Regions from separate parts of the Oryzibacillus soli genome, predicted to be linked through region 3. Evidence: riboswitches for the same ligand, from Rfam matches in the RefSeq annotation. Region 3 holds a riboswitch; each other region holds the start of a gene.
What was found. A riboswitch is a leader RNA that binds a small molecule or an ion and turns the genes downstream of it on or off. The one in region 3 is predicted to bind cyclic di-AMP.
Positions count from the first base shown of each region.

Region 1: another riboswitch for cyclic di-AMP. It lies ahead of kimA (potassium transporter KimA); the one in region 3 lies ahead of ACSEXW_RS13185 (stalk domain-containing protein).
Region 2: another riboswitch for cyclic di-AMP. It lies ahead of ACSEXW_RS04300 (C40 family peptidase); the one in region 3 lies ahead of ACSEXW_RS13185 (stalk domain-containing protein).

Region 1 covers NZ_JBPPGJ010000001.1:383,337-393,481, reverse strand. Annotated here, with positions in the region: gene ruvB (Holliday junction branch migration DNA helicase RuvB) at 1-533, shown strand, start outside; gene ACSEXW_RS01415 (thiol-disulfide oxidoreductase DCC family protein) at 530-1,015, shown strand; gene ACSEXW_RS01410 (SpoIID/LytB domain-containing protein) at 1,015-3,114, shown strand; gene queA (tRNA preQ1(34) S-adenosylmethionine ribosyltransferase-isomerase QueA) at 3,123-4,184, shown strand; gene tgt (tRNA guanosine(34) transglycosylase Tgt) at 4,207-5,340, shown strand; gene yajC (preprotein translocase subunit YajC) at 5,384-5,698, shown strand; cyclic di-AMP (ydaO/yuaA leader) riboswitch at 5,927-6,063, shown strand; gene kimA (potassium transporter KimA) at 6,221-8,038, shown strand; gene ACSEXW_RS01385 (DUF445 domain-containing protein) at 8,091-9,344, shown strand; gene ACSEXW_RS01380 (TIGR04086 family membrane protein) at 9,370-9,759, opposite strand; gene ACSEXW_RS01375 (DUF421 domain-containing protein) at 9,952-10,145, shown strand, end outside.
Region 2 covers NZ_JBPPGJ010000003.1:21,974-32,118, reverse strand. Annotated here, with positions in the region: gene ACSEXW_RS04305 (cryptochrome/photolyase family protein) at 1-1,099, opposite strand, end outside; gene ACSEXW_RS04300 (C40 family peptidase) at 1,310-1,780, opposite strand; cyclic di-AMP (ydaO/yuaA leader) riboswitch at 1,792-1,928, opposite strand; gene ACSEXW_RS04295 (hypothetical protein) at 2,128-2,949, opposite strand; gene ACSEXW_RS04290 (M1 family metallopeptidase) at 3,014-5,005, opposite strand; gene ACSEXW_RS04285 (hypothetical protein) at 5,176-6,918, opposite strand; gene ACSEXW_RS04280 (YwhD family protein) at 7,102-7,599, shown strand; gene ACSEXW_RS04275 (hypothetical protein) at 7,632-8,123, opposite strand; gene ACSEXW_RS04270 (MerR family transcriptional regulator) at 8,281-9,210, shown strand; gene ACSEXW_RS04265 (phytoene desaturase family protein) at 9,257-10,145, shown strand, end outside.
Region 3 covers NZ_JBPPGJ010000008.1:254,605-264,749, forward strand. Annotated here, with positions in the region: gene glnA (type I glutamate--ammonia ligase) at 1-461, shown strand, start outside; gene ACSEXW_RS13175 (hypothetical protein) at 530-751, opposite strand; gene thpR (RNA 2',3'-cyclic phosphodiesterase) at 830-1,417, opposite strand; cyclic di-AMP (ydaO/yuaA leader) riboswitch at 1,494-1,651, shown strand; gene ACSEXW_RS13185 (stalk domain-containing protein) at 1,744-2,487, shown strand; gene serC (3-phosphoserine/phosphohydroxythreonine transaminase) at 2,690-3,772, shown strand; gene ACSEXW_RS13195 (methyl-accepting chemotaxis protein) at 3,922-5,607, shown strand; gene ACSEXW_RS13200 (response regulator transcription factor) at 5,689-6,402, opposite strand; gene trmL (tRNA (uridine(34)/cytosine(34)/5-carboxymethylaminomethyluridine(34)-2'-O)-methyltransferase TrmL) at 6,554-7,018, shown strand; gene ACSEXW_RS13210 (AbrB/MazE/SpoVT family DNA-binding domain-containing protein) at 7,258-7,506, shown strand; gene rnhA (ribonuclease H) at 7,864-8,523, shown strand; gene ACSEXW_RS13220 (phosphodiester glycosidase family protein) at 8,587-9,660, opposite strand; gene ACSEXW_RS13225 (hypothetical protein) at 9,657-10,088, opposite strand.

The DNA of each region.
Region 1 (10,145 bases), on a different contig from region 3:
CCACCCGGGCCGGCCTGCTGTCCGCGCCCCTCCGGGACCGGTTCGGCGTCGTCAGCCGGCTGGAATATTACACGGAGGATGAGCTGACCTATATCGTCAGCCGTACCTCCGATATTCTGGGCGCCGAGATCATCGGCGAAGCCGCCCGCGAGGTCGGCAAGCGCTCCAGGGGAACGCCCCGGATCGCCAACCGGCTCCTGAAGCGGGTCCGTGATTACGCTCAGGTGAAGGGCGACGGCATCATCACGCTGGAGCTGGCCCGCAAGGCGCTCCACCAGATCCAGGTGGATGACAAGGGTCTGGACCACATCGACCATAAGATGCTGGAGTCTATCATCCGCATGTTCCAAGGCGGCCCCGTCGGGCTCGATACCATCGCGGCCACCATCGGCGAGGAAAGCCAGACCATCGAGGACGTGTATGAGCCGTACCTGCTCCAGCTGGGCTTCATCCAGCGGACGCCCCGGGGACGCACCGTAACCCCGTTGGCCTACCGCCATCTGGGGCTGACGCCTCCGGAGCCCAAGGGATGACCATGACCAAGCGGGCGTCCCAGCAGCCTGAGTCGCTGCTCCTGTTATATGACGGAGAATGCAACCTTTGTCTGGCTACGGTGGAGAAGCTCCGCCGCATCCGGACCACAGCCCAGCTCCACATGCAGCCGCTGCAGACGGCGGATCCCGCCCAGCTGCCTCCAGGGACGTCCCCGGAGGAGCTTCTTGCCGAGCTGCACCTGATTGACGGGCAAGGCCGGGTTTACCGGGGAGCCGCTTCGGTGGTCCGGATCCTCCAGACTGTGCCCGCCTTGGCGTGGCTGGCTCCGCTGTACCGGGTGCCGGGATTGCGGAGTCTGACAGACGCCGTATACCGGCTCATCGCCCGGCACCGCTACCGGCTCTTCGGGAAGAGTGAAGCCGGCTGCAGCACCGGCGCCTGCCGGCTTCCGGCCCGGCCGGGACAGCAGGCCCGCTCGGAGCCGCAAGACGAATCAACAACCAAAGGAGAATCGTCCTGATGTCGAACCCGATCCGCCGTACTGCGGCGGTAGCCCTGATCCTGACCCTCCTTGCCACCCCGGCGGCGTTCAGCCCTGCACCGGCGGAAGCGGCCGTGCCGAAGCTGGACACCATCCGGGTGGGACTGATCCTGGAAGCGAACAAGCTGAAGTCCACCGTCTCCGCCGTCACCGTCAGCTCTCCTAAGGGGCTGTCGCTGACCTTGAAGACGGCTGCCGCGTCACTGCCGATTCCCGGCGAGCTGGCACCGTCGGGCAAGCTCCGGGCGGCGGGCGATGGTTACCAGGTCCGCTTGCTGGAAACCGGCGAATACGCCAAGGCCAAGACCCTGGCGGATCAGCTGAAGACCGCCTCCGCCGCCATCACTGTCACGGCCTCCCAGCGCTCCGGCAAGACACTCTACACCGTGTCCGCCGCAGGCTATCCGACCAAGGATGCGGCGGCTCAAGCCCTGGTAGGCTTCAGCCAGCTGCCGGCAGTGGCCGCCTTGGCGGAGAAGCCGGTGCTGGGCGGTCCCTTCCGCCTCCAGGCAGGCGCCTACGCCGCTCTGGCGGAGGCGGAGAAGCAGCGGACCGCTCTGGCCCAGGCGGGCTTGGACAGCTCGCTGGCTCTGATCGATGGCGGCGGCGTCCTCCAATACGCCGTCTGGACCGGAGCCGAGGCGGATGCCGAGTCGCTGGCGGCTTACAAGCTGAAGGCGCTGAAGCTGATGCCCGCCCTGTCTCCCGCAGCCGCTGATACCTCCAATTACGCCAATGTGCTGAGCGATGTGACCGGTACGGCCGACGGAAGCTCGTCTGTGCCTCTCCTTCTTGTCCCGGTCCAAGGAGCCAAGCTCTGGATCGCTCCGAAGGAAGGGGAGCTGACCGTGGCGGAGAAGCTGAACCGGACCTACCGGGGCGCCATGGAGGTGTCCGTCCATAACGGCAAGCTGGCCGTCATCAACGAGCTTCCCTTCGAGCAGTATCTGTACTCCGTCGTCAGCGGAGAGATGGGGAAGGGCTGGCCGGCGGAAGCGCTGAAGGCCCAGGCCGTTGCGGCCCGGACCTATGCGCTGAAGTCCGGCACGAAGTACCAGATCGCCCACGTCTCCGACAGCACCCTGGACCAGGTCTATGACGGCAACGAGGACGCCGACTCCATTCAGGCCGTGGACGCCACGGCGGGAGAGGTGCTCGTCGACAAGGACGGGCTCATCACCGCCTTCTTCTCCGCCAACTCCGGAGGCATGTCCAGCTCGGGAGCCGACGTCTGGGGAACGGCGCTGCCGTACTTGAAGACGGTGCCCAGCCCGGACGAAGGGGCTGCGAAGAACAAGGCGATCTGGAAGCGCGGGGTGCTTCCGGACGGGCAGGTGGCGTATGTCCACTCCTCCTATCTGAAGGACAGCGGGCGGAAGACCGCCTTGGGACTTGCCATCTATCAAGTGACCGAAGCAGGCGTCAACGCCCGTTCCGCCCCTTATGTGGACAATACCGGCAATCCGCCGGTGGCCAAGCTGAACGCCGGCGATTCCGTCATCGTATTCGGGGAAGCCCAAGAGTCCAACTCCTACAGCTGGACGCGAGGCCCATATACGCCGGATGAGCTGCTTCGGCTCATGAACGACAAGCTGCCCGGCCTGGGTCTGGCTCCGGTTCAAGGGCCGTTATCGAGCCTGGAGGTGAAGACCCGGGGGGATTCCGGGCGGGTAACCGAGCTCAACGCCAACGGGAAATCCTTGAAGCTGTCGGCGCCCGATAACTTCCGGACCCTTCTCGGCGGACTGCCCAGCACCCGGTTTGAAATTGACCGGTCCGGAGGGTATACTATATTGGGAGCAAACGGAAGGACCTCCGTTGCTTCCGGAGGCACCCTGTATGCCGTATCCGCCGGCGGCCAAACAGCCGCTCTGCCGGACAGCGGGTACTTCGTGCTGAACGGCAGCGGGCAGATGGAATACGGCACTGCCTCGCCGGAATATACGATTACCGGAACCGGCAACGGGCACGGAGCCGGCCTGTCCCAATGGGGGGCGAGGGGCTTCGCGGAGCTGGGATACGACTACAAGAAGATCCTGTCCACCTATTACCAAGGGGTTACCTTAACGAAGGACTGAACAATCGGATGAATGTGGATTTGTTTGATTTTGAACTGCCGGAGGCCCTGATCGCGCAGACTCCCTTGCGGGAGCGGACGGGATCCAGGCTTCTGGCCTTGAATAAGCGTACGGGAGAAATCGGCCACTGCCGCTTTGAGGAGTTGGCTGATTTTTTGCGCCCGGGGGACCTGCTGGTGGTCAATGACACCCGGGTCATTCCGGCCCGGCTCTTCGGAACGAAGCCGGATACGGGAGCCAAGGCGGAGCTGCTTCTGCTGAAGTCACTGGGCGAGGATCGCTGGGAGACCTTGGCCAAGCCGGCCAAGCGGCTGAAGACGGGGACGGAGGTGCACTTCGGCGGGGCACCCGGCCAGCCTCTTCTCCGAGCGGTTGTGGAGGAGGAGGGGGAGATGGGCGCCCGGACCGTCCGCTTCCTGTACGAGGGCATCTTCAATGAACTGCTTGACCGGCTGGGCGAGATGCCGCTGCCCCCCTACATCAAGGAGCAGCTGGAGGACCGGGAGCGGTACCAGACCGTGTACGCCAAGCATGAGGGTTCCGCCGCCGCTCCGACGGCGGGGCTGCATTTTACCCGCGAATATCTGGACAAGCTCCAAGAGATGGGCGTGCGTCTGGCATCCGTCACCCTCCATGTGGGGCTGGGCACCTTCCGTCCCGTATCGGCGGATACCATCGAAGGACACGAGATGCATGCGGAGTTCTACCAGGTGCCGGAAGACACGGCGGCGCTCATCAATGAGACCCGGGCAGCCGGCGGCCGCATCGTAGCGGTAGGAACCACCTCCGCCAGAACCTTGGAGACGGCGGCGCGCATAAGCCGACAAGATCCGGAGCTTCCCGAAGGGAAGATCAAGGCCAGCAGCGGATGGACCGACATCTTCATCTACCCGGGAGTGCCCATGCTCCTGGTGGATGCGCTGCTGACGAACTTCCATCTGCCCAAGTCCACCTTGGTCATGCTGGTCAGTGCCCTGGCGGGCCGGGAGAACATCCTGCGGGCTTACAAAGAAGCCGTAGAGCGGGAATACCGGTTCTTCAGCTTCGGCGACGCCATGTTTATCTACTAACGAAAGGCAGGGTCATCCAATCATGGCCGTAACCTACGAACCGATTAAGACCTGCAAGCAATCCGGCGCCCGGCTCGGAAGAGTCCATACGCCCCATGGTGTCATCGAGACTCCGGCCTTCATGCCGGTAGGGACTCTGGCCACGGTCAAGACCATGGCGCCCGAAGAGCTGAAGCAGATGGACGCTCATATCATCCTGAGCAACACCTACCACCTGTTCCTGCGGCCGGGTCACGAGATCGTCCGCCAGGCAGGGGGACTTCACAAGTTCATGAACTGGGACCGGCCCATTCTGACGGACAGCGGCGGCTTCCAGGTGTTCTCGCTGAGCGATATGCGGAAGATCACCGAGGAGGGCGTGGCGTTCAAGTCCCACTTGAACGGAGACAAGCTGTTCCTCTCCCCGGAGAAAGCGACGGAGATCCAGAATGCTCTCGGCTCGGATATCATGATGGCCTTCGACGAGTGTCCGCCGTTCCCGGCCACCCATGAATATGCGAAGCAATCGCTGGAGCGGACCACCCGCTGGGCGGAACGCTGCCTGAAGGCGCACGCCCGTCCGAAGGACCAAGCCCTCTTCGCCATCGTGCAGGGCGGCATGTATGAGGATTTACGGAAGCAGAGTGCCGCCGAGTTGACTTCCCTGGATTTCCCGGGGTATGCTATTGGGGGACTCAGCGTCGGCGAGCCCAAGCATCTGATGTATGAGGTGCTGGATTACACGACCCCGCTCCTGCCGGCCCATAAGCCGCGCTATCTGATGGGAGTAGGATCGCCGGACGCTCTGATCGAGGGCTCCATCCGGGGCATCGATATGTTCGACTGCGTCCTGCCTACCCGGATTGCCCGGAACGGAACCTGCATGACCAGCGAAGGACGTCTCGTTGTCCGGAACGCCAAGTTCCAAGAGGACTTCGGCCCCCTGGATCCCAAGTGCAGCTGCTACACCTGCCGGAACTATTCGCGCGCCTACATCCGCCATCTGATCAAGTGCGACGAGACCTTCGGCATCCGCTTGACCACCTACCACAACCTGCATTTCCTGCTGGAGCTGATGCGCGGTGTGCGCCAGGCCATCCGGGAGGACAGGCTGCTGGATTTCCGCGATGAGTTCTTCGAGATGTACGGCATGAACGAGAACGACAAAGGGTTTTAAAAGACAACATTCCTATACCGAGCCCACTTAAGGAGGAATTCCCATGTTTTATCTGGCCGCAGACGGCGCCGGGACCACCGGTAATGCCCTGGTTACATTCTTGCCCTTCATCGCCATGTTCGCCCTCTTGTACTTCCTGTTGATCCGTCCGCAGCAGAAGCGCACCAAGGCTCGCAATATGCTGCTGGCTAACCTGAAGAAGGGCGACAAGGTTACCACCATCGGTGGCCTGCATGGCACGATTCTGGAGATCACCGACGACACCGTGGTTCTGCGCGTGAACGATGCAACCAAGCTGACCTTCGAGCGCTCCGCCATCAATGCCGTCACCACCGCGGCGCAATCTGCCGCTGAGTAAGCGCATCGCAGGACGGACCTCTCCCCATGGGAGCGGGTCCTTTTTTTATTTCATGAAGTTGTCATCGAATCATGAAAAACGTAGGAAATGGGGAGATAACCGTCGAGCGGCTGACCCTCGCTTTTTTGGAAACGTACCCATCAGGCCCATCAAGAGCATGAACGCCAAAAAGCGGAAATACCAGACTTTACCGGCCGAATCCCGCGGCAGTATGATAACATACGTTAATTGAATATGCCGCTTAATTTCCCATCCGGGGAAAACGGGGGACCCAACATCTGGGGTGAATCGGTCGATGAGACCGTAGGGTGAGTTCTCGCATCCGAATCCGGCAGCTAACCTCGTCAGCGTAAGAGAGAAGGTGATTTGTGTCATGAGCACAAGGCGGGCCTTGTGTTTTTTTGTTGCCCAAAATGCGTCATCCCGTTCCGGATTATGTTTTGAGCCGAGTTGGAGAACTTATGGTCAAAGACAAGTTGAAGATGGGAGAGCGATCATCACAGACAAAAGGGGATATGCGCCATGGTAAGCAAGCTCAAACGGGTTCTGATCGGACGGCCGATGAAGAACGCCGAGATCGAAGGGGAGAAGCTCAGTAAGCTCAAGGCTCTCGCTGTTCTCTCCTCGGACGCCCTCTCATCAGTGGCTTACGGCACCGAACAGATTCTGATCGTCTTAATGGCGGCGGGCTTCACCGCGGTCTGGTATTCGCTGCCGATCTCGCTGGCAGTACTGGGCCTGCTCTTCATACTCATCCTGTCCTACCGTCAAACCATCTTCGCCTATCCGGGCGGGGGCGGCGCCTATATCGTCGCCATGGACAATCTGGGCACCTCGACCGGACTGCTGGCCGGAGGCTCTCTGCTGGTGGACTATATCCTGACCGTTGCGGTCAGCTCATCGGCGGGTACGGATGCCATCACCTCGGCGTTCCCGTCCCTGCATGAGCACCGGGTGGCCATCGCCCTCATCATGATTACCGTGTTGACCATCATGAACCTGAGAGGCGTGACCGAATCCGCCTCTGTACTGGCCATACCGGTCTATCTGTTCGTCATTGCCATCGTCATCCTGATCCTCTCCGGGATCGTGAAGGCTCTTACAGGCGGCATCGATGCCGCGGCGCCAGCAATCGGGACCTCCGTATCCAATGTCAGTCTTTTCCTTCTGCTCAAAGCCTTCAGCTCCGGCTGCTCGGCCCTGACGGGGGTGGAGGCCGTGTCCAATGCCATCCCGAACTTCCGGAAGCCGGCGGAACGAAATGCGGCCGCAACCTTGATGATGATGGGCGGCATTCTGGGCTTCATGTTCATCGGCATCAGTCTGCTGGCCTATTGGTACGGCATTGCTCCCGATCCGAAGGTAACCGTCGTATCTCAGATCGCAGAGAGCACCTTCGGCCGCGGTGTGCTGTACTATTCGATTCAAGGCATCACAGCCCTTATTCTTTTCCTGGCGGCGAACACGGCGTATTCCGCCTTCCCGCTCCTCGCCTTCATGCTGGCGAAGGATAAATATATGCCTCATGCCTTCATGGTCCGCGGTGACCGGCTGGGCTTCTCCAACGGCATCATTTTTCTCGGCGTATTCTCCGCCATTCTGGTCGCATCATTCAAGGGCAACACCGAGAACCTGATCCCGCTCTATGCGGTGGGCGTATTCATTCCCTTCACCATCTCCCAATTGGGGATGATGCTGCGCTGGCTCCGGCTGAAGCCTCAGGGCTACGCCGTCAAGTTCGTGATCAATATGATCGGCATGCTGACCACGCTGAGCATCACTCTGATTTTTATCATAACGAAGTTTTCTCAAGTGTGGACCGTCTTTCTTTTCCTTCCCGCCGTCATGTACATTTTCCACTCCATCAACAGCCATTATATGAATATCGCCGATCAGCTTCGCATTGATATCAAGACGGAGAAACCGTGCATCAAAGGGAATACGATCGTCGTACCCGTTGCAGGCGTGACCCGGGTCGTGAAGCAATCGCTCAGCTATGCCAAGTCCATGACCGACAATGTGATTGCGGTCTATGTCGGCTTCGACGACGAGTCCATCGAGCGGATGGAGGCCAAGTGGGAGGAATGGAGCCCGGGCGTGCGTCTCGTCACCTTAAGATCCAGCTACCGGAGCATCATCCGTCCCGTCCTGAAGTTCATCGATACCGTGGAATGGAAGACCGCCGAGACGGATCACGTGACCGTGCTGATCCCTCAATTCATCACCCGGCATTGGTGGCACAACTTCCTGCACAACCAGTCGAGCCTGCTGCTGAGAGCTTATCTGTATAACCGGAAGGACGTGGTCATAGCCACAGTGCCTTACCATCTCCAACGCTAAAAAACAAAGGAGCTGTTCACGGACAGCTCCTTTGCCCTAGGGAGGTAGTGCCTTGAGTACGAAATATGCGGCAGGGCTGTCCCTTGCCTTCATGGGTCTCGGCTTTGTCATCACGCTGTTCCTGCCGGACAGCACCTGGATTCTGCTTCTCCGCGGAGGCTTCGAGGCGGGGCTGGTCGGCGGCGCCGCGGACTGGTTCGCGGTTACGGCCCTGTTCCGCCATCCCTTCGGCCTGCCGATCCCACACACTTCGCTCATCATCCGCAATCGGGGGAAGATGGTGCAGACGCTCGTGTCCGCCATGGAGAACGAGCTGTTGAACAAACGGAGCATCGAGGAGATGCTCCGGCAGCACCAAGTGCTGGGCGCGGCGGCGGTGGAGCTGACGCGCTTGATCCAGAAGCGGTCGGTGCGGACCGCTGTGGTGGATTTTCTGCTGCGCCTGCTGGATCACATCCCGGAGGAAAAAGCCGTCAGGCTCCTTCAGGAGAAGCTGTCCGGCCTCGTCCGGCATAACGGTCTGGGCGGCATGAGCAGCGCCTTGCGAGATCACCTGTCGGCTGCGGATTACGAGAGGAAGGTGCTGGATCTGGGATTGAAGGAAGCGCTGGTGTGGGTGAAGCGCCCCGAAACCCGGTACCTCCTCGGCAAACTGGCCAATGAGAAGATGTCGGGCATTAAGGTAGGCGGGTTCATGGGCTTCGCGGTCCAAGCGTTCGCCGGATTCATGGACGAGGACAAGCTGGGGCAGATCATACAGGAGATGCTGATGAATTCCCTCCGGCAGCTGCAGCTTCCCGAGGATCCGTACCGGGAGCGCATTCTTCTCCAGATCCGGACCCAGCTTCTTGGGGTTCTGGAGGACAAGGAGCGTTCCTCCCGGATGGCGGAAGCCGTATCCGCCTGGATCGGCGGTCCCCAGGCGTATCCTCTGCTAGAGGCAGGGTACCGCAGCATGCTGGAGCATCTGTCGGATTGGCTGCTTCAGGAGCGTATGAACGGGGGGCGAGCTGTCTTTCAAGCGTACCGCTTTCTGTACCGGAGCATCATCAGCTCACCGGAATTGGTCCGCCTACTGGAGAGCCGCACGACCGAATATATTCTGGATTTCGTGGAAGCGAACCATTACCGGATCGGCAATCTGGTGAAGCTGAATCTGGAGCGGATGGACGATGCCACCCTGGTCCGGCTGATCGAGGAGAAGGTGGGAAGCGACCTCCAGTGGATCCGGGTGAACGGCGCCATCTGCGGCTTTTTGGTCGGCCTGCTGCTGTCGGTCGTCCAGCTCTGGCACGGAGGGGGATAAGCCCGGCCGCGTCCCCTCCCGTCGGTCAACGCCGGGTATTCACTCCCATGATGCCGCCCAGGGCTCCGGCCAGGAACGCCCCTGCAGCGAAGAAGAGCAGGGTCCAGTCCGCTCCGCGGTCGAAGCTCAGGAAGCCGACGATGAGCACGATGATGCTGTATACCAGGCCGAGGAGACCGCCATAGTACCATCCCTTGCTGCCGGATCTTCTCCCGGTGACGAAGCTTCCGATCAGCACGGACAAGCCGTGGATGGCATAGGCATAGGCGGGCAGCACCTCTTCGCCTTGATCGCCCGAGATCAGGATCAGGGAAGCGGCCAGCGCGGCCACCGCCATGGTGATGAAGCCGTAGGCCAGCCCTGCGAGCATGGGGGAGCCCAGGCGGACCTGGCCGGCTTGCTTGATAGGGTTCATTCGAAAGACCTCCGTTCGTTATCGAAAGTACTTGTCTACCACATTCTATGGGGCCGCCTGTACAAATAGTACGGGCCGCCCCTTTTTCCATGCCGGATTCCCAACAATTGATGGCCCGCGGCGCCGTATGAGTACCGAAGGGGAGAGTCAGAATACCGGATGTACGGATATCCTAAGAAAGGAGGACGTTTCATGGTGATACTGCCTCTTTTTTTACGGACGGTGCTGGTTTATATCGTCGTCTTTCTGGTGATGCGGATCATGGGCAAGCGGGAGATCGGCAAGCTGTCAGTCTTCGATCTGGTCATCTCCATCATGATCGCGGAGATCGGGGTGTTCGTGCTGGATGACATCGGAAGGCCCTTGACCCACGGTCTCGTTCCCAT
Region 2 (10,145 bases), on a different contig from region 3:
AGCCGCCCCGGTTCAGCACATTGTCGTAATCGGCCAGCCTGCGGCGGAAGACCTGCTCTCCCAGCGGAAAAGGACACAGCAGGTTCTTGGTCAGGAACATGGCCGTGATCATCCGCAGCCGGTTATGCAGGGCTCCCGTCTCGCGAAGCTCCGTCATGGCGGCGTCGATCAGCGGGATGCCGGTGGCGCCTTTGGCCCATGCCTCCAAGTGGCGGTCGGACAGTTCCGAGAGATCGAAGCGTTCCTCATACGAGAAGAACTCCGGATCATACAGAGCCTGATACAGGTAAAAATCCCTCCAGGCCAGCTGCCGGACCCAGCTCTCCCCCACGGGGGAGGAGGAGGCCGCTTCGTAGGCCTGGCGGACGGACAGCGCCCCCGTATTGACGGCGGCGCTGAGCCCGCTGGTGCCGGGGACCGCGAACCGGTCCCGCATGCCGCCGTAAGCGGCCAACCGTTCGTCCAGGAAGCGGTCCAGCTCCCAGTCGGGCTCCCGGGCCGGCTCACCGAAAGCGGCCGGCTCCCAGGGGAGCGGGAAGCTCTCCGCTAGAGCAGGATCGGCGGGGAGGGCGTTCAGCTCCTCCAGGCGGGCCTGCCACGAGGGGCGATAGAATTGTCCCAAATATTCGTGCCACTTCCGGTAGAAGGGGGTGAACACGCGGTAAGGGCCGCTCCGGCCGGCGTACCGCTGGAAGTCCCCGGGGTCGATCAGCATGGAATCGGCCAGCTCGGTGACGGATACGCCGCGCAGAGCGGCGGTCTGCCGGAGCTTCCGGTCCCGGTGCCGGGCGTACGGCGTCCACTCCCGGTGCCACAGCACCTCCCGGATGTCCGGGTGAAGCTCCAGCGTCCGGGCCAGCACCTGCTCCGGCTCGCCGAAGAGCACGTGGAGCGGACGGCCCGCCTCCCGGTACAGCCGGACCATCCGGTTCAGATACCGGAGGAAGGTCCTGCCGCTGTACTCATTCTGCCGTCCGCCCCGGAGGAGGAACGGGTCCAGCACGAAGAGATGCAGGGACGGTGCGCCGGCAGTGGCGATATGATCGTAAGCGGCCAGGTCATGGGTCCGCAGGTCTTTGCGGTGAATGAACAGGATCATGGATGATGCGCTCCCTTCCTGGGACCAGTATAGCATGGAACTCGGACGGTCCTGTAATGAGCGGGCGGGCTTGCCGGCCGGGAACGGGGGGCTATCCATGAAACAAGCCCCGCCCGGACTTGCTCCGGACAGGGCTCATTGGGAATAAATCGACGTGCTGGAGTTCTTCAACGGTGCGGTGCAGGGGAGCTTGTCCCAGCCGGCCGAGGCTTAATTGGCGTCGGTGGTCATCTGGGTGTAGATCTCGTCCCACAGAACGCGGCGTGCGGACACGTAACGCTTCTTGTAGTAAGCATCGTTCAGGTTGGTGATGGTGACGCCCGAGCCGTTGGCGGAGTGGGCGAATTGACCGTCGCCGACGTAGATGCCTACGTGGGAAATGCCTTTGCCATCCGTATTGAAGAATACAAGGTCGCCCGCGCGAAGGTCGGATTTGTCCACCCAAAACCCTTCGTCGTTCTGAGCCTTCGAGCTGTGAGGCAGATCGATGCCGAACTGGGCAAAAACATAGCTGGTGAAGCCCGAGCAATCGAAGCCCTTGGTGGTGGTTCCCGTATACTTGTAAGGGGTTCCAATCAAGGAATCGATGGTCTCGTTCAGCGGGGTTGCCGCAGAGGCAGTCCCCATGGAGAACGTGAGCAGCATGACAACGGTGCACAGCATGACGACGGACTTCTTCAACAACAAATCAAGATGCCCCTTCCTGGTGCCTACGAGGTTAGCTTGAGGGTTCGGTTGAAGGTTGTCCCTATGGCCACTGCAATACGAGGCCAATTCACCCAAGATGGTTCCCCCGTTTCCCGATAAGGGAATTCGGCATGTTATTTTTTCCAAGTCTAAAGATTCTGCATAGGGGGACAAATTCCTTCCGAAATCTTATAAATTTCATAAGAAAATCTTCAGATTTCACACTTTGTACAACAATCTCTCCAATTTAATAGCGTTTTCACTGTCGGATGATGAAAAAACTCCCCTTCCTGCGGAGGCAGAAAGGGGAGCCGTGACGAGCAATCGCCGTCGGATTAGATCTAGTGAAGGCCGCTCTTGGCGGTGAAGAGACGATGCTGGGCGGCGATGCCCCAGACGCTGAAGAGCGTCTGCAGGAGCCGGTAGGCCTGGTAGACGGCCAGGGCCCAGAAGCCCGCCCAGACGATGGAGCCGCCCAGCATGGCCAGAGAGGCCAGAGTGCCGAGCAGGACCAGGAGGCCGCCGATGCCGAGCACCAGAGGGAGGGAACGCAGAGCGGTGGTGACGGATCGGGAGAGGGGCTCCGCATGCACCCGCCCGAATTGGATGTGCAGGAACAGCAGATGGAGCAGGAACCCGTAGCCCAGCATCAGGGACGTATACGGGAGGGCGCTCCGGGCCAGCTCCTGATAGGTGCCGGAGGACAGGAGAGCGGACTTCAGCTCGGGCAGCACCCACCACAGAGGAACCAGAGTCAGGAGCATCTGGATGGCGTAGAGGAGCAGGTAGGGCCTGCTCAGCTCGGCCACCCCCCGGACGAAGCGGTAGCCCGCGTTGTATTGGGTGTGGGCCAGGGAGTAGAAGAGCCCTGCGTTCAGGAGGGGGGTCAGCACCATCCGCAGGCCGAGAAGTCCGGCCAGAAGCCACAGGTAGGAATGGCTGACGTCCGTCTTGAAGAGGACGAACTGGCCCTCCGCCAGGAACAGCCGGGTCTGGGCTGTGAAGCCGTCCGCATCGGGATACCGGTGGAGGAGCGGGAGAATGACGGACTGGGACAGCTTATAGAGCGTCACGCCCCAGACGAACCGGTACAAGAACAGTACCAGCACGGGAAAAGGCTGGCGCACGCTGGCGCGGAAGCCTTCCTTGATATAGGTGAACATGAGGGGCACCTCCTGAATATGCGGCGGGCACATATGGCCTGGAACGGATACGCATCGTCTCCGTCTACCAGGTCAGCCAGCCGAAGAGAATCTCCACCACCCGGCTTACGCCCAGGTTCAGGCGGACGTTGGTCTTCGTATCGACCTGCCGCTTCATGAAGTTGTTGATGTGCTTGTTCTCCAGGAGCAGGGTGTAGTCCGGGTCAATCTGCGCCCACTCCAGGGGAGCCCCGTGAGAGAGGGTGTAGACGATCTCGCTGCCTTGGCCGTCCCAGGTCTTGTCAAGGACGGTGCCGTCCGTGAAGCGGAAGCGGATGGGCACCTGGGAGGAGGTGGCTCCGCGCTTCTTGATCAGCACCTTGCTCTCGTAGCCGGTCTTGCCGTCCGCCTGGGCCCGGTTCACCTCGATGCCGGCGATCTCGTAATCGACCATCAGGCCGTTGTAGACGTATTGGTCGAAGAAGTCCTTCCAGCTCTTCTTGGTGGTCTCCTCGAGGACCGCCTGGAAGTCGGCGCTGGCCGGATGCTTGAACTTCCAGCGCTGGAAGTAGGTCTTCATCACGCGGCTCATGGCGTCGGGGCCAATTTCTTTTTCGATGGCGAAGAGGACGAGCTTGGCGCGGGTATAGACGTTCTCCGCATATTCGTCGTGGCTGCCGTATTCCCAGGCGTTGCGCTTCAGCGCCTCCGGCGACGTGATGTAGCTGGCCTCCAGCGGCAGGTTCGGGGCGATGCCGAACTCCTTCTCCATCACCTTATCCTCGGCGTAGGAGGTGAAGCCCTCGTCCAGCCAAGCCTCCTCGAACTCATTGGACGCGATCATGCCGTAAAAATACTGGTGCCCGATCTCATGCACGACCACGCGCTCCAGATCCAGCCCCGGCTTCGGCTCGCCGGCGCCCCAGGCCGTGATCAGGGTCGGGTATTCCATGCCGCCCGCTCCGTTGCCCTCCGCCGGAGGCACGACCACCGACAGCGTAGAGTAAGGATACGGCCCGTACCATTCGCTGTAGCGGGAGAGGGCTTTTTTGGCGGCGGTCAGGTAGCGGGCCTTCAGGTGCTCGTGGGCCGGGTCCAGATACAGCTTGATCTTCACCCCGGGAACGTTGGGGGCGGAGAAGGGCTCCTCCACGTAGACGAACTTGGGGGAAGCGGCCCAGGCGAAGTCATGGACGTCGTCGGCGTAGAAGCGGTAGGTCTTCATCTCGTTCTCTACGGCCGCCGGCTTGGTGGGGAAGCCGGTGGCGGCCACCGTATAATCGGAGGGCACCTTGATCTTCACGTCGTAGATGCCGAAGTCGGAGTAGAACTCCGAGTTGCCGTGGTACTGGTGAAGATTCCAGCCCTCCTCAGCCCGGCCCCGGGTTCCGGCGGTCTCGTACTTCGCCAGCTTGGGGAACCATTGGCCGGCCATGTAGAAGTCTCCCGAATACCCCATGCGGGCGAACACCTGAGGCAGCTTCACCCGGAAATCCATGGTGAGCGTCACCTTCTCCCCGGGCAGAACGGGAGCGGGCAGCGTCACCTTGGCCAAGGTCTCGTCACTGCCGTTGTTATCATCCGGCCGGACGAAGGCCACCCGGTCCATGAGGCTGACGCCCTTCTCGGTGGTCAGCGTCTGCAGCTCCATCCACCCCCTGCTGTCCCCCTGCTGCTTGTCATTGCGCAGCTTGCCGCCGGACTCCTTCATGAAGGTGGATTTTTTGGAGGCGAAGGCGTTGGGATACAGGTGGAGGTAGAGCTCCTCCACCGGTTTTTTGCCCGGATTCTGCCAGGTGAAGGTCTGGGCGCCCTGGAGCTGCTTCTCCTCCGGCTTGAGCGACACGGCCATATGGTACTCCACCGTGCGGCTGCTTAAGGCGGGGGCGGCCTTCGGTTCGGCCGGCTTCGGGATTTCGAGGGAGAGCGACTCCCCGGCGGGAGGCTCCTCGGAGAGGACGGAGAGAGCGGGCTCCCCGGTCCGGCCGAAATAGGACGACACGGTGGTCGTAACGGCCAAGCCGAATACAAGGACCAGCGTCCATTGAAACGTGCGGTTGGACAGGTTCGGTTTCATCCAATTTTTCACCCCGTTGACAAGCGTCTAAAGGATGTATATGAGGGGGGGGGGACAAATATATCCGAACCCTGTCCAGAATTTGGGACAAAACAAAAAAGCCCCCGGGCAGGGGGCTTAGTACTGGCTTCGTAGGCCCAAAGGGCAGGATGCGGCTGAGGCGGGGGCCGCTACTCGGCGTCGGGGAAGATCAGCGAGCCGTCCTTGCCGAAGGCGTAGGCCTTCTCCAGCTCCTTGTCGCCGACGGTGTAGACGATCCGGCTGCGTCCGGTATCCACCCGGAGCAGATGGCGCTGGAAGGGATGGTCCGGATCCTGGTCGACGGGAATCACCGCTTTCCGCTCGGTGTCATAGGCGAGGATGCCGTCCGTGCCTACCTCATATACGAAATACCGGTTGTTCAGCCACGTGAAGCCGGAGGTGAAATACCCGGTCCGCAGCTCCAGATTGGGCCGGTCTCCGTCCGGATGAACCAGGAAGAAGCCGGCAGCCTCGAACACGTAGCCCTCGTTCTCCAGCACCACTTGCTTCCCGTCGGGGGAGGGCACTCCCTGGGTCCGGACCTTGTCCCGGATGGTGCGGCTCTGCCGCAGACGATGCTTCTCGGCCTCGAAGGCCAGGTCCTCATGCAGCCGGAATCGGATCAGGGGGCTGTCGTCCAACGCGTGAAGCGGCCCCTTGCCGCTATCCCCCACAGGCAGGAAAATCCCCTCCGCCAAGGGGCCTTCGAAGCCGCCGTAGATCTCGATATACGGCCGTTCGAAGGGCGTGTCGACGTACGGTATCCGGAGGCCCCGGGTGTAATAATCCACCTCATGGCTGCCCCGCCCATAGTAGGAGTAGTCGTAGTCCGGCCACTTGAGCTGAAGCTCCTGAATCAGCGCATCCGGGTTCAAGATCTGCTTCTCCTGCAAATTCCGGAGGATGCCGGCCAAGGTCTCGCCCTCTGCGGCCTGGCGCTTGGCGTCCCTCGGGTACAGGCAGATCTCGTACGCGCCGTCCTCTCCGCCGAAGAAGAGGTAATAGGGCTCCAGCTTGTAGCCGAAGAGCTGCTCGTCCCGGCTCTCGAAGGGCGGCTGGCCCAAGCGCTCCGTAATCTGCGCCCGGGTCGAGGTCGTCCGCAGGCCGCCTGCCACCGGCTCCGGGTAATCCGGGCGGAACACCAGGCGGCTGAGCTGCCGGTTCTGCACCCGGATCCCTGCGTACACCCGGGACTTGTCATACACATACGCATCGTTGAAGAAGGTATCGTGCGGACCCGCCAGCCGCTCCAGGGCGTCCCAGGACCAAGCCGACTCGGACAAGCCGGCCACGAGGGGCCCGGGCTCCGGTGCGGGAAGGGGAGGCAGGTAGGCATACCGCTCTAAGCTCATCTTGTGAAAAGCGTTCACCGTCCCGTTCACTTTCGCCGCATCCGGCAGCAGCTCCGCGCTGCCCGAGGCCTCGATGACGGTGCCGAGGGAGTCATCCTCCAGTCGGAAGGCGCGGCCGGTCAAGGTCATGGAGGTCAGCTTCAGGAGCTCCGAGTAGAAGCTCTCGGACTCCAAGGACGGCGCGCGGCCCAGCTTGGCATGGAGGACGACGGGTTCCTTGGGGGCCGCGGGCGCGGGCCAATCCACGCGGGACAAATCGGCCGAGAGCCGGGCGTAGTCCTGCCGCAGCCGGCTCTCCTGGACCCGCTCCTCGGACGTGGCCGAAGGAGCGGGGGCGGCGGTTCCGGCCATGGGGGCGGGGGCCAGCGCGGCTCCCGTTAAGGCCGGGGGTGTTCCGATGGCAGCGGGGGACGGGGTGGTGTAGGCCTCTTGGGTATGCCCCGGCGCTTCAGCCGGGCTGTTGTCGCAGGAGGCCAGCAGCAGGGCGGCGGCTGCCCCTGCCGCCAGCAGGACGGGACGGGTGCGGCGGATTAGGATCATGGGAGACGACCTCCGGGCTCAATGTCTGACGATATCTTTTTAGACGCGTGAAAGGTTCGGCGGGTTGCCTGTGCACCGTAATGTCCGCCAAATTGGAGGAAATGTGGAGATTGTGTTACGATAGACGTAAACGGCTGGAAGGCCGCATCTTTCATTCTAACGGTAATGGTGGTGCATCTATAGATGGAAATCGAAAGCAAAGGCAAGAAACCGAATGCGCTGAACATCGTCAGCAGCAGCGTGAACCATAAGGGCTTCGGGGCAGGCTCCATCGACCTCTCCAACGTGTCGGGCGTCATCATCGACGAAGGCGTGGCGTATGTGGATAACGGGACCCTTCATGCCAAGAGCAAGGTGGAGAAGGGCATCAAGTTCTCCCCGGATCCGAGCGAGACGCCGGACGGACGCAAGGTATGGGTGGTGTGGGTTGCCGTGGACCGGAATGCCGAGGGGCAGTTCTACGGCGGCCTGGCAGCCTGCGAGATGCGGGTGAACCCGGAGGCCCGGAGGGGCTGGAAGGTTCTGGCGGACCACGTCAACCGGATGGATAAGGCCATGAAGCGGCATATTCTGGTGGAGGGGCTGGACGATTCGGAAAAAGCCGCGCTCAAGAAGCTTCTGATGGAGCACAATCCGGAATGGTGGGCCCATTCGCCGGAGGAATTGAAGCAGGCATTGTAAGTTTGCCCGGTATGCAAGCAGAGGCTGTCCCTTTAGGGGGCAGCCTCTTTTTGCGCTGCCGCGGGGCCGGAGCTGCGGGGAAAGAGCAGCACGGCGGTGAGCCGGCCATACCCGGCATGAGCGGCCAGCCACCACAGGAGGGCCTCCGGATCGAGAAGGGCCGGAGTGCCTGCCGACAGCATGGTGGTGGGGTACAGGAGCAGGCCGACGGCAAGCCCTGCGACGGTAATGAACCGGCGGGCGGAGCCCGGATGCATGCGCCGGAGCAGGCAGAAGCCGCCGGCACCGGCTGCGAAGCTTACCGATATGAGCAGGTGCAGCAGGAACTGGGACAGCTCCGACACCAACACCTCCCGGAGGAGCGGAATGTAGTCCACACCGAGAAGAAGCCGGTAGACGGCAATGCCCCGCAGTTCTTCGACTCCCTTCAGAAACCACCCCATGGCCGCCCCTGCGGCAAGACCCGCGAATACTGTCCGAACGGCCCGCTGCCGTCCGAACCGAGCGGCTGGTCCGATTCGCATGGCTTCATCCCCCTCTACAGCTGATGATATGAAATAGCAGAAAACGTTTGACAGATGGTATAGATATTGTATGATGTTTGTATAGATTATAACAAGTCTTTGTATAGAATTTGTATAACTAACATAATTGGGATGACGGAGGGAGAGGAGGAACGGTATGTACACGATGAAGGCGGTATCTGAACGGACCGGGATCCCCGCAGTGACGATCCGGGCCTGGGAGCAGCGGTACGGGGCCGTGGAGCCGGAGCGTACGGCGAAGGGACAGCGGCTGTACCGCGAAAGGGACATCGAAGCTCTCCTGTGGCTGAAGGAGCAGACGGAGAAGGGGATGACCATCAGCCAGGCGGTGCGTCAGCTGAAGCAAGAGCCGGCTGCTCCCCAAGGGCCGGCGGAGCCGGCCGATTTCCTTCTCTCTTCCGGCGCCGGGACGAAGGAGGAGGCTTACCGGGAATGGCAGGACGGCATTTACGCCGAGCTGTCCGATTATAGGGAGGCCGAAGCGCAGCGGCTGCTGGACACGGCCTTCGCCTTGTTCTCCTTCCAGGATGTGTTCCATCGTATCCTGGCGCCGATGATGTATCGGGCGGGTGATGATTGGGGAGCCGGTCTTCTCTCCGTCGCCCAGGAGCATTACATCAGCCATTTTGTGACCATGCGGTTCTCTCATTTCTTCCGCCTGTTTCCGGTTCGGCCGGAGCTTCCGCGGTTCGTAGCCTTCTGTCCCTCCGGGGAGCATCACCAGTTGGGACTTCTGTTATTTACCCTGTTTTTGCGTCAACAAGGGGCGGACGTCCTCTACTTGGGTGCGGACACTCCCTTGGACGGCTTGGCTTCGCTCATTCGGAAGAAGGGCATCGGCTTCGCCTGCGTTTCCTTAACCCTGCCGGAGCGGGCGGAGCTGACCTGCCGGATGCTGAAGGAGCTTCAGCGTGAAGCTCAGGGGCTTCAGCTTGTTGCAGGAGGAAGCGGATTTCGGGGAGTGGCTCCCCAACCGGGATGGTCGGTTCTGGACGGCGGTCCCGAGGCATGGAAGCATTGGTTCGATAGGTGTACGGCTGGCACGGGGGCATCCGAAGGGGCTTGACGGATACAAGCATAAGAAGTGCAGGAACTAGGGGAGGGATCCGGAAATGTTGGAGAATGGAACACGCAGCAGTCAGTCAGATTATTCCGGCGGAAGAGTAGCTATCGTAGGTGCGGGTCCCGGTGGGCTGGCTGCGGGGATGCTGCTGGCGTCCCAAGGGCTATCGGTGGATATTTATGAGAAGCAGGCCTTCATAGGCGGACGTTCCTCCCGGCTGGAGCTGGGAGACTACCGCTTCGACCGTGGCGCGACCTTTGTGCTCATGCCTCATGTGTGGGAAGAGCTGTTTGCTGCGGCAGGACGCTCCTTGACCGATTATGTGGAGTGGCACCGTCTCGATCCGATGTACCGTCTGCAGTTCGGGGAGCTTCAGCTCCATCCCACCACGGATCAGGATGCTATGGCGGAGCAGATCGAACGGTACTTCCCGGGGGAAGGGGACAACTACCGCAGATTCATGCGGGACGAGGAGGAGAAGTTCAATCGGCTCATGCCGCTGCTCCAGCGGCCTTTCCGCGGACTCCGGGATTATGTATCCCTTGACGTTCTCCGGGCTCTGCCCAAGCTGCATGCTACGGAAACCGTGTACAGCCGGCTGTCCCGCTACTTCAAGGATGAGCGGCTGAAGGCCGCCTTTTCGTTCCAGGCCAAGTATCTGGGGATGTCTCCGTGGGAGTGCCCCGGCACATTCACGATCCTGTCCTTCCTGGAGCACCGCTTCGGGCTGGTCCATCCAGTGGGCGGAGTGAACCGGCTTTTCGATGCGATGGCCGCGGTCATCCGGGAACACGGGGGACGGATTCATACCCAGACCCCGGTAGAGCGGGTCCTGGTCGAACAGGGCCGGGCCAAGGGACTTCGGCTGCAAGGAGGAGAACGGATCCAGGCGGACGATGTGGTCATCGGTGCGGACTTCGCCCATGCAGCAGCTCGTC
Region 3 (10,145 bases):
GTCTGGTTCCGGGCTACGAAGCTCCGGTTAACCTGGTATTCTCCAAGGGCAACCGTTCCGCTGCCATCCGTATTCCGATCGCAGCCGTTAACGCGAAGGGCTCCCGGATCGAGTTCCGTACTCCGGACTCCACCGCTAACCCGTATCTGTCTTTCGCTGCCATGCTGATGGCCGGTCTGGACGGCATCAAGAACAAGATCGACCCGCGCAAGCTGGGCTACGGTCCGGTTGACAAGAACATCTATGAGCTGGCTGACTCCGAGAAAGCCGAGATTCGCAGTGTTCCGGGCTCCCTGGATGAAGCTCTGGATGCACTGGCAGCTGACCACAGCTTCCTGACCGAAGGCGGAGTCTTCACCGAAGACTTCATCAACAACTTCATCGAGCTGAAGCGTGCAGAAGCCAAAGCGGTATCCATCCGGATTCATCCGCACGAGTACTCCCTGTACTTCGGCTGCTAATTGGCAGGTATTCATCAATCACATTCAAAAGCCCTCCGGGATCCTGATCCCGGAGGGCTTTTTTACCGTCACTGTTCGAACCGGAACAGCGGGGCACCCAGATGAACCTGGTGGATCTGACGGTGCAGGGCCGAGACGTACCGGTCCAGCCCATTTTCAAAGTCCCCGTCATTCAGAAGCTCCACGGCCAGAAAGGACAAATCCGGTTCTTCGCCTTTGTGCCGCCATTTGCCGTCTAATAAAACATAATTGCGGTCCCGAAGAACGGTGCGCTTGTGCTCAGTCAACACGGGCGTTCCTCCCTTTCATCCGGATGCTTCTAGGGTGCCCTGATCCGGATGGGCGCGGGGGAAGGAAGGGTGCCAACTTCAGGTGGCGCTGAGAACAGGAAGCCGGAATTCCTTCACGACCTCGTACATGGGACTGCGGCCCAGATGGCTTCGGTACAGGATGACCGAGCCGCTGGTCCATTCGAGGCCGTCAAGGCCAGCCGGCTCAGGCAGCTTGCTTCGGACCTGCGTCCAGGGACGGTCTCCTTGATAACGGCGGGCCAGGGTAATGTGGGGACGAAAAGGCTTGTCCTCTTTGGAATAGCCTACACGGACAAGGGCCTGAAGGACATCCCGCTGGAGACTGACGAGACGGTCTCTGTCCCCTTCCAGGCCGGTCCACAGAATGCTGGGCGCCGCGGGAGGACCGAAGGTGCCCAAACCGCTCAGGCGCAGCTTAAACGGGACGTGGAGAGAAACGGCCTCCTCCAGGGATGCCATAATCCTCGGGAGTCGTTCCTCCTCCGTGTCCCCCATAAAATAGAGGGTAATATGCAGATCCTCCGTGTGGGCCCATTTCTGGAAAGGGTACAGAGCTTTATGGGCACGGGTCCACTCAGCCAAAGACTTCTTGATCTCCGCGGGCAAAGGAACTGCCGTGAACAATCGGTATGTGCTGCCGGACATGGATAGTCCCTCTTTTCTTGTCAGGATGGGGGGCTGGAATGTTTTGGCGGTTGCCAGCCCGTTGCTCGATATGTTAGCTTATGTAGTGCCGAATCCAGCATACATACCAAAATAAAAGTGCTGGTACGGGGGACGATTTACATGGGGTGAATGAGCGCGTCAGTAAGAGCGTGCTAGGGAAAACCTTCTTCCCGAACCCGACAGCTAACCTCGGAGGCTACAAGGAGGACATACAATTGAATATTTTTCGCACAGGGCTGAAAAGCTTACTTTTGACATGTGCGTCGGCGGTCGCTCTTTCCTGTTGGGCAGGGGCTGAACCGGCCATGGCCTCGTCCGCCGCGGGTTCGGACGTGAAGGTCCAGATCAATGACGAGCTGATCCGGTTTCCGGATGCGCAGCCCTTCATCGATCAGAACAAGCTGACCCAGGTACCGGTCCGTTTCGTACTGGAGGAATTGGGATATAAGATCCAGTGGTCCGAGGAGAACGGCCGGATTCGGGTTCATATGCTGAACTCGGACGGTACTCATATTGAAATGGTAACGGGACAGCAGGATGTTGAGGTCGACGGGAAGAAAGTGGAGCTGGCCTCCGCGCCGATCCTTCAGGAAGGCCGGGTCTATATACCGCTCCGGTTCATCTCCGAAGCTTCCGGCATCCGCGTCCAATGGGATCCGAACAATTTCATCGCGATTCTGAACGAGGATGGGAACTATCATGCGCCCGCGTGGTATAAGCCCAAGATGCAGCTGCTCTCGAGCTTCACCGCAACCGCCTATTCGGCCAGTCCGAGCGAGAACGGCGGCTATGGGGCCGTGGACTACTTCGGCAGGCCCCTTCAGCTGGGCACCGTAGCTGTGGATCCCAACGTCATTCCACTCGGCACCAGGCTCTATATAGAAGGTTATTCCTACAACGGGCTTCCCGCCGGCGGAATGTACGCCATTGCCTCCGACACGGGTAGTGCCATCCAGGGAAACAAGGTGGATATCTTCCTGCCAGGCTCCAGAGACAACAGTCTGAAGTTCGGCATGCAGCAGGTTCATGTATACAAATTACCTGAATAAGCGTAACCTATGGCAGTCTCCCGGTTGGGAGGCTGCTTCTTTTTTGGGCCGATGATTTACTCATTTATCTCTTTGATGTTGTTCTTATGGAACGCTGTAAAGGAGAAAAGTAAAATTTGTGTGACAGCCTTATACCTACTTGTAGAACCTAGTGAATCTTGCTATCATAGATGAAAACGTGAAGGGGCAGGTGTGGATTTACATGAAAAGAGCTTATAACTTTAATGCGGGCCCGGCAGCACTTCCGCTGGAAGTTCTGCAGCGTGCGCAAGAGGAAATCGTAGACTTCAAGGGGATTGGCATGTCTATCATGGAGATTTCCCACCGCAGTAAAGAATACGAAGCCGTTAACGACGAGACCCAGCAGCTTCTGCTTGAGCATCTGGAGCTTCCGTCCGGATATAAAGTGCTGTTCCTTCAAGGCGGCGCCAGCACCCAGTTCGCCATGGTCCCGATGAACCTGCTCGCCTCCGGCAAGGTCGGCAGCTACGTCATGACGGGTTCGTGGGCGGAGAAGGCGTACCAAGAAGCTCAATTGATCGGTGAAACCCACATCGCAGCCAGCTCCCAAGAAGGCGTTCTACATATTCCGGCATTGAGCGAGATCCAGATTCCCGAGAATGCCGCTTACCTGCATGTCACCTCCAACGAAACGATCGCGGGGACCCAGTACCAAGCTTTCCCGGATACCGGCTCCATTCCGCTCGTAGCGGACATGTCCAGTGACATCCTGTCCCGCAGAATCGATTCCTCCAAGTTCTCCCTGATCTACGCGGGCGCCCAGAAGAATCTCGGTCCTTCCGGCGTAACCGTCGTTGTGGTCAAGGACGATCTGCTGAAGGAGACCCCGAAGCACCTGCCGACCATGCTTCGTTACAGCACCTACATCAAGAACAATTCCTTGTACAATACGCCTCCGGTTTACTCCATCTACATGGTCAACCTAGTGCTGAAGTGGATCAAGGAAAAGGGCGGCATCGGCGCCGTCGAGAAGCTGAACCGCGAGAAGACCGACCTGATCTACAACGCGCTGGACAACAGCGGCGGCTTCTATGAAGGAATGGCTCAGAAGGACAGCCGCTCCATCATGAATATTACCTTCAAGCTTCAAACCGAAGAGCTGGAGAAAGAATTCTTGGCGGAAGCCAAGAAGAACGGCTTCGTCGGCTTGGGCGGCCACCGCAGCGTAGGTCATCTTCGCGCATCCACTTACAACGCCGTACCTTATGAGGCTTGTAAGGCACTGGTTGATTTGATGGGCGAGTTCCAGCGCAAGAACGGCTAAGAAACCCAATCACCCGGCGGCATGCCCGCCGGGTTTTTTTATATGAATAATTAACCGGAGTTTAAATTTTTTACCTCTTATGATATACTTCACAGATATGATGTTCGGTTGATGTTATATTAGCTAACAACTGCAGGGAGAGAGAGATGATGTCTATGAAGATTACCATCGGACGCAAGCTCGTGGGCGCTTTTATGGCTGTGGCCTTGCTTACGGCGGCCGTTAGCGGCCTGTCCTTCAATTCATTGCGAAACATTAATAAATCCTTTGAAGATCTGGTTGAGGTCAGGGTGCAGGTGCTGTCCCATGTGGAGCGGGTGCAGGTCGCAGGCCTCGAACAGAACGATTACATGAGGGAATATTTCCTTACACAGAATCCTGCTGCGGTCCAGCGGATGCAGACCTCGAACAAGAAGATTATCGACTTAATTGAAGAGGTCCTTCCTTCTGTGGAGAAGGAGGAAGATAAAGCAAGCTTCAAAAAGGTGATCGAACTGGCTAAGGAATACAAGACCCGGGTGGACAGCATTATGATCCTCCCCCATGAGCAGGCGCTTCGAGAAGCATCGTTAAGCTTGTTCCCACTGGCTACGCAGATTTCGGTGCTGGCGGAGGAAATGGCCAATGATCATCTGAAGCGGATGGGAGAGGAACAGAAGGCCGTTCAGGACAGTGCGAATAGAGACCAGACGACCAGTATGGTGGTGAGCTTCATCATCGTGGCTCTTGCCATCGGCATCGGTATTCTATGCTCCTTGCTGATATCTCGGCCTCTCCGCCAAATCACGGCAGCCGCCAAGCAGATCGCCGCCGGTGATTTGACTGTCGGAAAGCTGGGAGTGCGGACGAAGGACGAGATCGGAGATTTGGCCGGCACCTTCGAGGCTATGGTTCAGCAGCTTCGATCCATCATCGGCAAGGTGGAACGCTCCGCCGGAAAGATGGCGGAGAGCTCCCGCTTGCTGACCGAGAGCAGCGAATTAACGTCCCAAGGGACCTCCATGATCTCGGACGTATCGCAGGAGGTGGCAACCGGAGCGGAGCAGCAGGTCCGGGGTGCGGAGGATAGCGCCCGGGCCATGGAAGAGATGACGGCAGGCATCGGTCGGATCGCAGAGTCCTCCGCTTCGGTGTACGAGCAGTCGGTGACGGCCCGAGCCCAAGCGGATGAAGGCGACCGGGCTGCGCAGCGGGCCGTAGAGCAGATGAACGTGATCTATCAAGCGGCCGAACAATCGGCAGAGCGTGTGAGGAAGCTCCACGAGCATTCCACCGAGATCGGCGAGATCATTCAGGTGATCACGGATATCGCCACCCAGACCAGTTTGCTGGCTCTGAACGCATCCATCGAAGCGGCCCGTGCCGGTGAGCAGGGCAGAGGTTTCATGGTTGTAGCAACGGAAGTAAAAAAGCTGGCCATCCAATCGGAGACGGCTGCAAAGCAAATCACAGACCTCATCCACGTGGTCCAGAGGGACACCTCCTCTGCGGTCAAGGGCATGAACGAGGGGATGCAGCAATCCCAGGAAGGTCTCCAGGTTGTACAAGCCGCAGGGCTGGCCTTCACCCGCATCCGGGAGGCGATCGAGCATGTCGCGTCCCAGATCGAGGAAGTGTCCGCAACGTCGGAGGAGATCTCGGCCGGCTCGGAGGAGGTAGCGGCTTCCGTGGAAGAAACCGCCCGGATCGCTCGTCTCTCCGCCGACAAAGTACAGACCGTGGCTGCCACAAGTCAAGAGCAGCTGGCCGCCATCCAGGAGATCGCTTCTTCCGCCGCGACGCTGAACAGCATGGCGGAGGAGCTGCAGCAAGAGGTTTCGCGATTCAAGCTCTAACAGAAGCACACCAAAGCCCCCGCATTGGCCGTTCGATCCATCGACGGTCATGCGGGGGCTTGTTTATGAAGGAGCAGCTGTTTACGCCAAGGATTCCTTCACAGCCGGCTCTGTCAGCTTGTAGCCGACATTGCGGATGGTAATGATGTATTCGGGGCTCCGGGCCTGAGTCTCCAGCTTGTCCCGGAGATGACTGATATGCACATCTACGATGCGGGTATCGCCCAGGAAGTGATAGTCCCATACACCATGGAGCAGCTGCTGGCGGGATAGGACCTTCCCGCGGTGCTTGCAGAGGAAGAGAAGCAGCTCGAATTCCTTCGGAGTCAAGTCTACCGGGTTTCCGTTGACGAGCACCTCCCGTTCGGCAGGAAGAACGGTAATCTTGCCGATCTCAATGGCCGGAGGGTTGGCATCCCCGGGAAGCGCTTGGACCCGCCGCAGGATGGCTTGGATTCGGGAGATCAGCTCTTGGGGACTGAAGGGCTTGGTCATGTAATCATCAGCGCCGTTGTCCAAGCCGGCAATCTTGTCGTTCAAATCCTGCATGGCCGTCAGCATGAGCACCGGCACCATATTATTTTGACTCCGCAGCTTGCGGCATACTTGGATGCCATCCATCTTGGGAAGCATCAGGTCCAGAACGATCAGGTCCGGCCGGAAAGTCGAGGTGGCTTCGAAGACGGCTTCACCGTCGTATACGCAATGGACCTCATAACCGACAAGCTTCAAGTTGAATTCAAGCAGCATGGAGATGGAGGGCTCGTCGTCGACAACCAGGATCTTCTTCTTCATTACTTCATCTCCTTTCGTTCGGGAACACCTTTAGTCTCCATTATGCCATTCCTCTATCAACCGGGTATTAATGAAAAGTTAAACGAGTGTAAAATGCACTTCGGGACAAGTTGGTGTATAATGAAAGGAATCCATGACGAGGTGACATCCAGTGGCATTTCATATTGTGTTAGTCGAGCCAGAGATTCCGGCCAATACGGGGAACATCGCGCGAACCTGTGCCGCTACAGGCACCCATCTCCATCTGGTGCGTCCCCTGGGCTTCCAGACGGATGACCGGACGCTGAAGCGGGCGGGCTTGGATTATTGGCACGCCGTTCAAGTGCATTATCACGACAGCTTCCAAGAGGTGAAGGAGCTGTTCCCGGAGGGGCGCTTCTTCTGCTCCACCACCAAGACGAACCGGCTCTACACGGAGGTCTCCTACCGTGACGGCGATTTCCTGGTCTTCGGGAAAGAAACCAAGGGACTGGGGCCGGAGATTATCGAAGCACATGCGGATACCTGTATCCGGATGCCCATGACAGACGCGGTCCGGTCGCTCAACCTGTCGAATTCGGCTGCCATTGTTCTCTATGAGGCGCTACGGCAAAACAGTTTTATGAGTTTATTGTAACAGCTTGTAGCATAATTCTATCCTGAGACCTTCTGCTCTGGACTGCTTCAATGGATAGGGAGGACAAGAATCCTAATAATTTTCGGTACATACCCTTAAAAATGTCGGGAAATTAGATCCTTTCTACTTTTCTTTTTAAAGATTTTAATAAATTTTCAGCGAGTTTTCAGAGAAGGGTTTTCCAAAAAGTCTATGAAACTGTTATAATAGAGTATATTAAGCGGAATGGGGGAAGTGCTATGAAACCGGCAGGTGTTGTACGTAAGGTGGATCAGCTTGGACGAATTGTATTGCCCAAGTCACTCCGCAAGCGTTATCAGATGAATGAGGGCGACCCGGTTGAAATTTTGGTCCAGGGCGATCATATTATTTTGGAGCGTTTCCGTCCGAGATGCGTATTCTGTTCTTCTATGGATGATATCGTAGATTTCAAAGAGAAGCATATTTGTTCCGAATGTTTGCGTGAAATGAACCGCGCACTCGGCTAAGCAATATGAATGCGAAAAAGCATCGCCCTCCTCGCGGGGGGCGATGCTTTTTTGGCAGATCGGCAATTACAGGCCTTTGGTTTTATCATCATTATAGGCAGCCGACAGGATAGCCCCCAGGAACAGGACGAAGACCACCATAACCAAATAAAAAGACATTACAGCACCTCCCGTGCGGATAACGAAGCGATCCGTTCACAACCATAAATCTATTATAACCAATGATGATTAAAAAATAAATATTCTATTTAACATCTTCTGCACCTTACCGGCTCGGCTGGGTTGAGTCGCACTGCTTGGTCATGGTACGATCTTCGTACCGTACGAAAACGAACTGCGAGAGGCGGAAGCAATGCTATGGCGGCAAGCAAATATTATGTAGTCTGGGAAGGCAAGAAAGCAGGCGTATACAGCACCTGGGCGGAGTGCAAGGCACAGGTGGACGGCTACCCCCAAGCCAAATACAAGTCTTATTCGACGGCTTCGGAGGCGCAGGCGGCCTTGGCGGCGGGCTGGAAGAAGATGTGGGGCCAAGGAGGCGAAGCCGCAGCATCCAAGACAGCAGGCTCAAGAGGAAAGGCATCCAAGGCAGCCGCGGCTGCGGAGGAGGAGATCGACTACGACAGCATCTCAGTGGACGTGGGGACAAGAGGGAACCCGGGTCCGGTGGAATATAAAGGCGTGGACACGCAGACCGGTGACATCCTGTTCTATGTGGGACCGATCGAGAACGGGACCAATAATCTGGGGGAATTCATCGCGATCGTCCATGCTCTCTCCTATCTGAAGGAACGGGGCAGCGCCAAGACGGTCTACACGGACTCCAGAACCGCTCTCAGCTGGCTCCGGAACAAGAAGGTGGCGTCCAACCTGCCCCGCAACGAATCCACCCGCAAAATATGGGAGCTGACGGACCGGGCGGTTCGCTGGTTGGAAACCCACACGTACCCGAACAAGGTGCGGAAGTGGAATACGGAGGAATGGGGCGAGATCAAGGCGGATTTCGGCCGGAAATAGCATGAACGTGAGGAAGGCCGCGGGGCAGATTGCCCGCGGCCTTCTTGCATGGATGGATACGTTTCACTTGAAGAAGACAAAGTGGGTCGGCATAGAGCGCATCCGGCCGTCGGAGGGACTGTTGATGACCTCTCCGCCCCAGACCAGAGTCGAGGAGCCGCCGCCGTCCAGATTGTAGGCATCGCGGATCCCCAATTGCTGCAGCTTGTCCTGCAGCTCGGCCAAGGAAGCGCCGGAGCCGCCGCGCTCGTCTACACCGTCCGCGACGATGAAGAGGATCTGGTCGTTCTTGAAGTTGCCCACCACCGTTCGTGCGGCGCGGTAAGGGTTAGTCATCCACTTGACCGGGATGGTCGTCTTGCGCCCGTCCTTCAGCAGGATGGGGGTGAAGGAGGCGCCGAACACGGGCTTCAGCTTGTCCAACTCCTCGGCCCGGCTAAACTTGCCGCCGACCAGCTTGCGGTTGGCATCCAGCCCCACGAAAGCCAGGTCGTCGGAAGGGAAGAATCCGTAGACATACTTGCCGTTCTGGATCGTGTTGCCCGTCGGATAGCGCTTGCCGTTGCCGTCATCGGCGAAGCCTCCGGCATTCACTCCGGCGATGCCGCCCAGGCGGCTCACGGCGGACAGGGTCGTCTCGCTCCTGCCGATCTTATCGCCGGCAAGGGCCAGCTTCATGGCCTTGTCCGATTTCAGATTCGCCTTCAGGGCATATCCCTTGTAGTTGCGGTCATTGAAGCGGTACAGCTTCAGGTCGATGTTGCCGGAGGAAGCCTGCCGGACAGGAGACCCGAATACGGAGTCGATCCGGCTCTCGAAGATGGCCGCCGGCTTGCCGGCCTGGGCCGAAGCCTTCTGCAGCATGACGGAGACCTCGTTGGCACTCTGATGGTACATATCGAAGTATTTCTCGATGGTCGTCTTGATGGCGGCTCCGTCCTTCACGGCGTTGTCCAGCTTGGTCACCAGGGGAGCCGCTTCCTCCTGGGCCGAATAAGCGGTGAAGGAAGGCCGGTCCACCTCCGGAAGCGACGGCATCAGCTTGTCCGTGGTCAGGGTCAGCATCCAGGCGGCCATTCCGAGGAACGGTGCGGTCGCCAGGAGGAATAGACGGTTTACGGCTTGGTTGGCGTTCATTTCAGCACATCCAGGCTTTTCTCCAGCTCCTCCAGCTTCTTCTTCACGTCGGACAGCTGGGTGTACAGCTGGTTGCTGTTGTCGGTCTTGGAATTGGCGCTATCCTTGGCGAAGGCCAGGAGCTCCGTCAGGGAGTCCAGCTTGGTCTGGAGCTTCGCCATGTCGCTCTGAACGGTCACCTTCAGGTCCGAGACCTGGGCCTGGTAATCCTTCTGGATGGTTTCCAGCTGTACGCGGGTGTCAGCGTTGATCTGGTTGGCGATCTGGGAACGAAGATGATCGCTGTAGACCTTGGTGCCCCATACGCCGCTGGCGATCAAGAATACCCAGAGGAGGAAGAGAATCTTGTAGGTATGCTTCTTCTTCGGCTGGGCGGTTTTGGCGGAACGGACATAAGGCTGGTCCCGCACCTCCAAGGGCATGCTCATGATGGTTCACCTCGAAAAAAGAGACTTGCGCCGTTGCCGGCTCGATTACACCCATCC